DNA from 2 places in the Rossellomorea sp. ABR4_012 genome. Region 2 is predicted to be linked to the other one. Evidence: a T-box and tRNA genes for the amino acid it is inferred to sense, from the RefSeq annotation. Region 2 holds a T-box; the other holds one or more tRNA genes.
The links. The T-box of region 2 lies ahead of proS (proline--tRNA ligase). A T-box ahead of a tRNA ligase gene usually reads a tRNA of that ligase, here a tRNA-Pro.
Positions count from the first base shown of each region.

Region 1: it encodes a tRNA-Pro, which carries the amino acid that the T-box ahead of proS (proline--tRNA ligase) is inferred to sense. The anticodon was not compared.

Region 1 is NZ_JBSWVK010000001.1:224,540-227,938, forward strand. Features, by position in the region: rRNA gene ACXAFV_RS01195 (16S ribosomal RNA) at 112-1,663, opposite strand; tRNA gene ACXAFV_RS01200 (tRNA-Ala) at 1,900-1,975, opposite strand; tRNA gene ACXAFV_RS01205 (tRNA-Pro) at 1,984-2,060, opposite strand; tRNA gene ACXAFV_RS01210 (tRNA-Arg) at 2,068-2,144, opposite strand; tRNA gene ACXAFV_RS01215 (tRNA-Leu) at 2,239-2,327, opposite strand; tRNA gene ACXAFV_RS01220 (tRNA-Gly) at 2,337-2,411, opposite strand; tRNA gene ACXAFV_RS01225 (tRNA-Leu) at 2,417-2,501, opposite strand; tRNA gene ACXAFV_RS01230 (tRNA-Lys) at 2,541-2,616, opposite strand; tRNA gene ACXAFV_RS01235 (tRNA-Thr) at 2,801-2,876, opposite strand; tRNA gene ACXAFV_RS01240 (tRNA-Val) at 2,999-3,074, opposite strand; rRNA gene rrf (5S ribosomal RNA) at 3,087-3,203, opposite strand; rRNA gene ACXAFV_RS01250 (23S ribosomal RNA) at 3,305-3,399, opposite strand, start outside.
Region 2 is NZ_JBSWVK010000002.1:231,940-235,338, reverse strand. Features, by position in the region: gene proS (proline--tRNA ligase) at 1-1,395, opposite strand, end outside; T-box leader at 1,470-1,663, opposite strand; gene ACXAFV_RS10715 (MFS transporter) at 1,713-2,930, opposite strand; T-box leader at 3,046-3,291, opposite strand; gene ACXAFV_RS10710 (hypothetical protein) at 3,340-3,399, opposite strand, start outside.

The sequences.
Region 1 (3,399 bases), on a different contig from region 2:
TTAATGGTTGGTTCTTTTACTCCGCTTACGCTTCGTAAAAAACCTTGATGGTTGAACCATCAAAACTGAACAAAACTTCGACTGTCAAACGTTTCATAAAATATTCCTTAGAAAGGAGGTGATCCAGCCGCACCTTCCGATACGGCTACCTTGTTACGACTTCACCCCAATCATCTGTCCCACCTTAGGCGGCTGGCTCCAAAAGGTTACCTCACCGACTTCGGGTGTTACAAACTCTCGTGGTGTGACGGGCGGTGTGTACAAGGCCCGGGAACGTATTCACCGCGGCATGCTGATCCGCGATTACTAGCGATTCCAGCTTCATGCAGGCGAGTTGCAGCCTGCAATCCGAACTGAGAACGGTTTTATGGGATTGGCTAAACCTCGCGGTCTCGCTGCCCTTTGTACCGTCCATTGTAGCACGTGTGTAGCCCAGGTCATAAGGGGCATGATGATTTGACGTCATCCCCACCTTCCTCCGGTTTGTCACCGGCAGTCATCTTAGAGTGCCCAACTGAATGCTGGCAACTAAGATCAAGGGTTGCGCTCGTTGCGGGACTTAACCCAACATCTCACGACACGAGCTGACGACAACCATGCACCACCTGTCACTCTGTCCCCCGAAGGGGAAAGCCCTATCTCTAGGGTTGTCAGAGGATGTCAAGACCTGGTAAGGTTCTTCGCGTTGCTTCGAATTAAACCACATGCTCCACCGCTTGTGCGGGCCCCCGTCAATTCCTTTGAGTTTCAGTCTTGCGACCGTACTCCCCAGGCGGAGTGCTTAATGCGTTAGCTGCAGCACTAAAGGGCGGAAACCCTCTAACACTTAGCACTCATCGTTTACGGCGTGGACTACCAGGGTATCTAATCCTGTTTGCTCCCCACGCTTTCGCGCCTCAGTGTCAGTTACAGACCAGAAAGTCGCCTTCGCCACTGGTGTTCCTCCAAATATCTACGCATTTCACCGCTACACTTGGAATTCCACTTTCCTCTTCTGCACTCAAGTTCCCCAGTTTCCAATGACCCTCCACGGTTGAGCCGTGGGCTTTCACATCAGACTTAAGAAACCACCTGCGCGCGCTTTACGCCCAATAATTCCGGACAACGCTTGCCACCTACGTATTACCGCGGCTGCTGGCACGTAGTTAGCCGTGGCTTTCTGGTTAGGTACCGTCAAGGTGCCGCCCTATTCGAACGGCACTTGTTCTTCCCTAACAACAGAGTTTTACGATCCGAAAACCTTCTTCACTCACGCGGCGTTGCTCCGTCAGACTTTCGTCCATTGCGGAAGATTCCCTACTGCTGCCTCCCGTAGGAGTCTGGGCCGTGTCTCAGTCCCAGTGTGGCCGATCACCCTCTCAGGTCGGCTACGCATCGTCGCCTTGGTGAGCCGTTACCTCACCAACTAGCTAATGCGCCGCGGGTCCATCTGTAAGTGGTAGCTAAAAGCCACCTTTCAACAGTTCCTCATGCGAGGAACTGAGTTATCCGGTATTAGCCCCGGTTTCCCGGAGTTATCCCAGTCTTACAGGCAGGTTACCCACGTGTTACTCACCCGTCCGCCGCTGATCTCAGGGAGCAAGCTCCCTTTGATCCGCTCGACTTGCATGTATTAGGCACGCCGCCAGCGTTCGTCCTGAGCCAGGATCAAACTCTCCGATAAAAGTTTGAATAGCTCTTGTTTGCAACGATTCTATCGTTGCGGTAAATCTAGAATTAACGTTGACGTATTGTCTTGTTTTGTTCAGTTTTCAAGGTTCAATTTGTTAAGTGCTTCGTTTGAAGCGACTTTACAAGTATATCATCGACACTGTTGAGTGTCAACAACTTTTTTAATTTTTTTCACCGAAGTGAGTTAAGGTAGATTCTTTTACTCCGCTTACGCTGCGTAAAAAATCTTGGTGGAGCCTAGCGGGATCGAACCGCTGACCTCCTGCGTGCAAAGCAGGCGCTCTCCCAGCTGAGCTAAGGCCCCATCTAAGGTGGTCGGGAAGACAGGATTCGAACCTGCGACCCCTTGGTCCCAAACCAAGTGCTCTACCAAGCTGAGCTACTTCCCGAAATAGATGGCGCGCCCGAGAGGAGTCGAACCCCTAACCTTTTGATCCGTAGTCAAACGCTCTATCCAATTGAGCTACGGGCGCATTATTTAATTAAGGCTATTTGCTGACGCAAATTAAGAAAAGATGTTTTGCTAGCACAAGCTATTGAGAGTTATTTTGCTTTTGCAAAAAACTCTGGTGCCGAGGACCGGAATCGAACCGGTACGGTAGTCACCTACCGCAGGATTTTAAGTCCTGTGCGTCTGCCAGTTCCGCCACCCCGGCAAAAATCTTTGGAGCGGAAGACGGGATTCGAACCCGCGACCCCCACCTTGGCAAGGTGGTGTTCTACCACTGAACTACTTCCGCAAATATGGTGCGGGTGAAGGGACTTGAACCCCCACGCCTCGCGGCGCCAGATCCTAAGTCTGGTGCGTCTGCCAATTCCGCCACACCCGCATGATAAAAGATATGATGTTTTGCCTGAGCAAAAATCAATGGTGAGCCATGAAGGACTCGAACCTTCGACCCTCTGATTAAAAGTCAGATGCTCTACCAACTGAGCTAATGGCTCGTAATAGTATTAATTAAAAATTATTATTTCACTTCTATCTTTGTGCATCTACGACGTCCAGCTCTCAGGAAGCTTAACCAAGATGCTGCTCGAGCTGTACGCTAGAAGATAACTCAATGATGTTATTTCTTTCGTGCTCTACCAACTGAGCTAATGGCTTATATTATAATGAGAAAAACCAAAATGGTGCCGGCAAGAGGACTTGAACCCCCAACCTACTGATTACAAGTCAGTTGCTCTACCAGTTGAGCTACACCGGCATAAAAAAGATGTTTTCGTCAGCTTGTCTTAAATAAGCTTCAGAAAATCATTGGAAAGATATTTTGCTTGCGCAAAAATCAAGGAAGATTCTTTTACTCCGCTGATGCTTCGTAAAAAATCATGGTGGAGGATGACGGGATCGAACCGCCGACCCTCTGCTTGTAAGGCAGATGCTCTCCCAGCTGAGCTAATCCTCCGGATTATAAATCGCCTGGCGACGTCCTACTCTCACAGGGGGAGAGCCCCCAACTACCATCGGCGCTGAAGAGCTTAACTTCCGTGTTCGGCATGGGAACGGGTGTGACCTCTTCGCCATAATCACCAGACGAATATTCAATTGAAGGGTTTGTTCCTTCAAAACTAGATAAAGGATTGATGTCAAGAAAGTCGAGTATCGACCAATGTGTTCATTTAAAAATGACTCTTTGTGGTTAAGTCCTCGATCGATTAGTATCAGTCAGCTCCACATGTCACCATGCTTCCACCTCTGACCTATCTACCTAGTCATCTTCTAGGGATCTT
Region 2 (3,399 bases):
ATCTTTCCCGCAGCACACACAAGTGTCCGCCACTTTCTTCTGCTCAAACGGCATACAGCGCGAAGTCGCACCCGTTTCTTCCTTGATCTTATCCTCACAAGCAAGCTCGCCGCACCACATCGCCTTCACGAAACCGCCTTTCCCGGCAATCACCTCTTTAAACTCAGCAAACCCTGAAGCGATACTCGTCATCTCCTCGCGATGCTCCCTCGCTTTTTCAAAAAGGTTCTTCTGAATCTCTTCAAGCAGTGCTGGCACCTTCGTTTCTAGTTCCCCGACAGGCACCGTCACCTTCTCACCTGTATCACGGCGGGCCAAAATCACCTGGCCGTTCTCGATATCACGAGGCCCGACTTCAAGGCGAAGTGGAATCCCCTTCATTTCATACTCATTGAACTTCCATCCCGGCTTCTTGTCGCTCGCATCGATCCCGACACGCGCTACAGCCGACAACTTGTCTTTCAATTCATAGGCAAAATCAAGCACGCCTTCCTTATGCTGCGCAATCGGCACAATCATCAATTGAGTCGGCGCCATACGAGGAGGCACAACTAGACCCCGGTCATCCCCGTGCACCATGATCATCGCCCCGATGATGCGCGTCGTCAGTCCCCAGGACGTCTGCTGCACATGTTGAAGCTTCCCTTCACGGTCGGTGAACTGAATGCCGAACGCTTTCGCAAATCCATCACCCAAATGGTGCGATGTCCCGGACTGCAAAGCTTTTCCGTCGTGCATCAAGCTCTCGATTGTGTACGTATACTTCGCACCGGCAAACTTTTCTTTCTCTGTCTTCTGCCCCTTCACCACAGGGATTGCCAGCAGCTCTTCACAAAGCTCTGCGTACACTTCGAGCATCCTCACTGTTTCTTCATGTGCATCCTCATCCGTCTCATGGCACGTATGACCTTCCTGCCATAGGAACTCCAGCGTCCGCAGGAACGGCCTCGTCGTTTTCTCCCAGCGCACAACATTGGCCCACTGGTTATACAGCTTCGGCAAATCGCGGTAGGAATGGATGATATTTTTATAATGCTCACCGAACAGCACCTCGGAAGTCGGACGTACACATAGTCTCTCCGAAAGCTCCTCTTCACCGCCGTGTGTCACCCACGCCACCTCTGGCGCGAAACCTTCGATATGATCCTTCTCCCGCTGCAAAAGACTTTCCGGAATGAACAGCGGCATATACACATTCTCATGCCCCGTTTCCTTGATCTTCGCATCAAGCGCATTCTTTATATTTTCCCAAATCGCATATCCGTAAGGACGGATGATCATCGACCCGCGCACACTCGAATAATCGACCAGCTCCGCCTTCTTCACTACATCCGTATACCACTGGGCGAAATCCTCATCCATCCCGGTAACGTCTTTTACAAATTCCTTAGCCATACATAGCACCCTCTTTTTTAAAATATAAGCTTGTCCCCACACCTTTTTGATAAATAAAAAAAGCCCCGCTCATCATCAGGGACCATCTCTGGCGGTACCACCCTGATTCAAAGCAAAGCTTTACACTCACACATGATAACGGTATTCAACCGCTGAATATTCAGACTCAGAGGCAGGTTCAAATGATTGTCAATAGGAGCCTCGCACCACTCTGGCCCCCTCTCTGAAAAGACAGGTTCACTTTACTGATCCTCTTCAATGTTTTTGATTATTTTAGATGATTATATAGAGATTCCCATGTAGTGTCAATTTTATTTTCACTGTGATACGAGCGGCTTCTTTTCAAGCGGCTTAACCCTCCCACTGTTTAATGAATAGATACAGAGGAAAACAGTCACTATCAGCATCACGACAGCGCCTGCGATCACCACTCCCCGGATGGATAAAAGCTCTGCCCCTGCACCGATGGATACTGTTGCGGCAATGACAAGCACTCCTTCAAGCCAGCCGTACATACTGCTCACGCGACCCATCACCTCAACCGGTACCCGCTCCTGAATGAACGTATCAAACCCTGTCTCTGCAAATGCCAGCGAGAAGGACAGTAGTGAAAAGCCCACTGCGGCAGCGACGAAACCTCCTGAAAATGAATACACAATATACCCGGCTGAAACCATCACTGAGCCGAAAGCAATCAGGTGGAGATCACGAACTTTGTCTGCAATCGCAATATTCACGAGAGCCCCGACAAGAAAACCTGCCCCCGCAATGCTTACCAAATATCCATACGTGCTGTTTGAAAGCTCCAGCACTTCTTTTGAAAAAGCGGCCTCCAGTGAATCGACCGCAGCGGTCATGACGATCATGCAGCTGAACAATAGGTACACCACCATCACATAGATGGAGCGGCGGCTAAAATCCTTGACCACCCGCCAGTCTGCCTTGATCAATTCAAAAGAGAATTTCTCCGAACTGGCAAGCGAATCTCCCTCCAAATCCGGAAGCAGGAGGGTAATCAATCCCGAAAGAAACAACGCGGCCGCGTTCAAATAAAGCGCCATCTCCGGTGTACCGATGATGAATAACACCCCTGCAATCGCTGGTCCGATGATAAAAGCACCAGATCCGATCAAGCTCCGGAGCGCATTGAACCGCTGCCGCTTCTCCCTCGGAATCAATTTCGTCATATATGTCATCGAGGCCGGATAAAAAACCGCACTCCCCATATTGATGACAAATACAACAGCATACATCAGCGGGATTGAAGAAATGAACGGCAGCACTGCTACCAGCACCGCCCTGAGTATATCCAGAAACACCATCAATCCCCGTTTATTCAGCCGATCGATCAAACTCCCCGCCCATGCATTCGTAACCAGCGCAGCCAGCGGCTTCAGCACATAAAGAATCCCGACCGCAAGCGCCGAACCCGACTCATCCAGCACAATCAAATTAAGTGCAATCAAGAATATCCATGCTCCGACATTCGACAACCCTATACCCATCAACATCAAAAACGGATCCTTCCATCTCATCTTCAACACTCCTCCCCGCGATTCCTACAACGCCCGTCCCTCGTCGCTTTAAAGCAGCGAGGGACGGGCCTTCAATTTGACCAATAAAAAAATCCCACCCCCAAGACGTCTCAGTCTTGGGGGCGAGATTCGATCGCGGTGCCACCCCAGTTCGTCAATATGTCACCATATCAACCTTTTCGGGTACGGCTTTTTGCATATACCCTAGCTCTATAACAGGAGCTCCTGTCACACCATCCCCTAAAAGTTCCGATGTGCAGCTCAGAGTCTTGGTTCACCTGCAGCCTCCCTGCCCCTTTTCAGCTCCCGGGGCTCTCTGATGAAGAATTCTGCTGGCTACTCTTCTCGTCATCGCTTTAGATAATTTTTTCAATACTATCATCTATTTACCGGAATGTAAACCAATTTTTTACATAATTAGATAGGGGTTGACCATTTCCTCATATCCCGGCTTTTCTTTAATCATCTT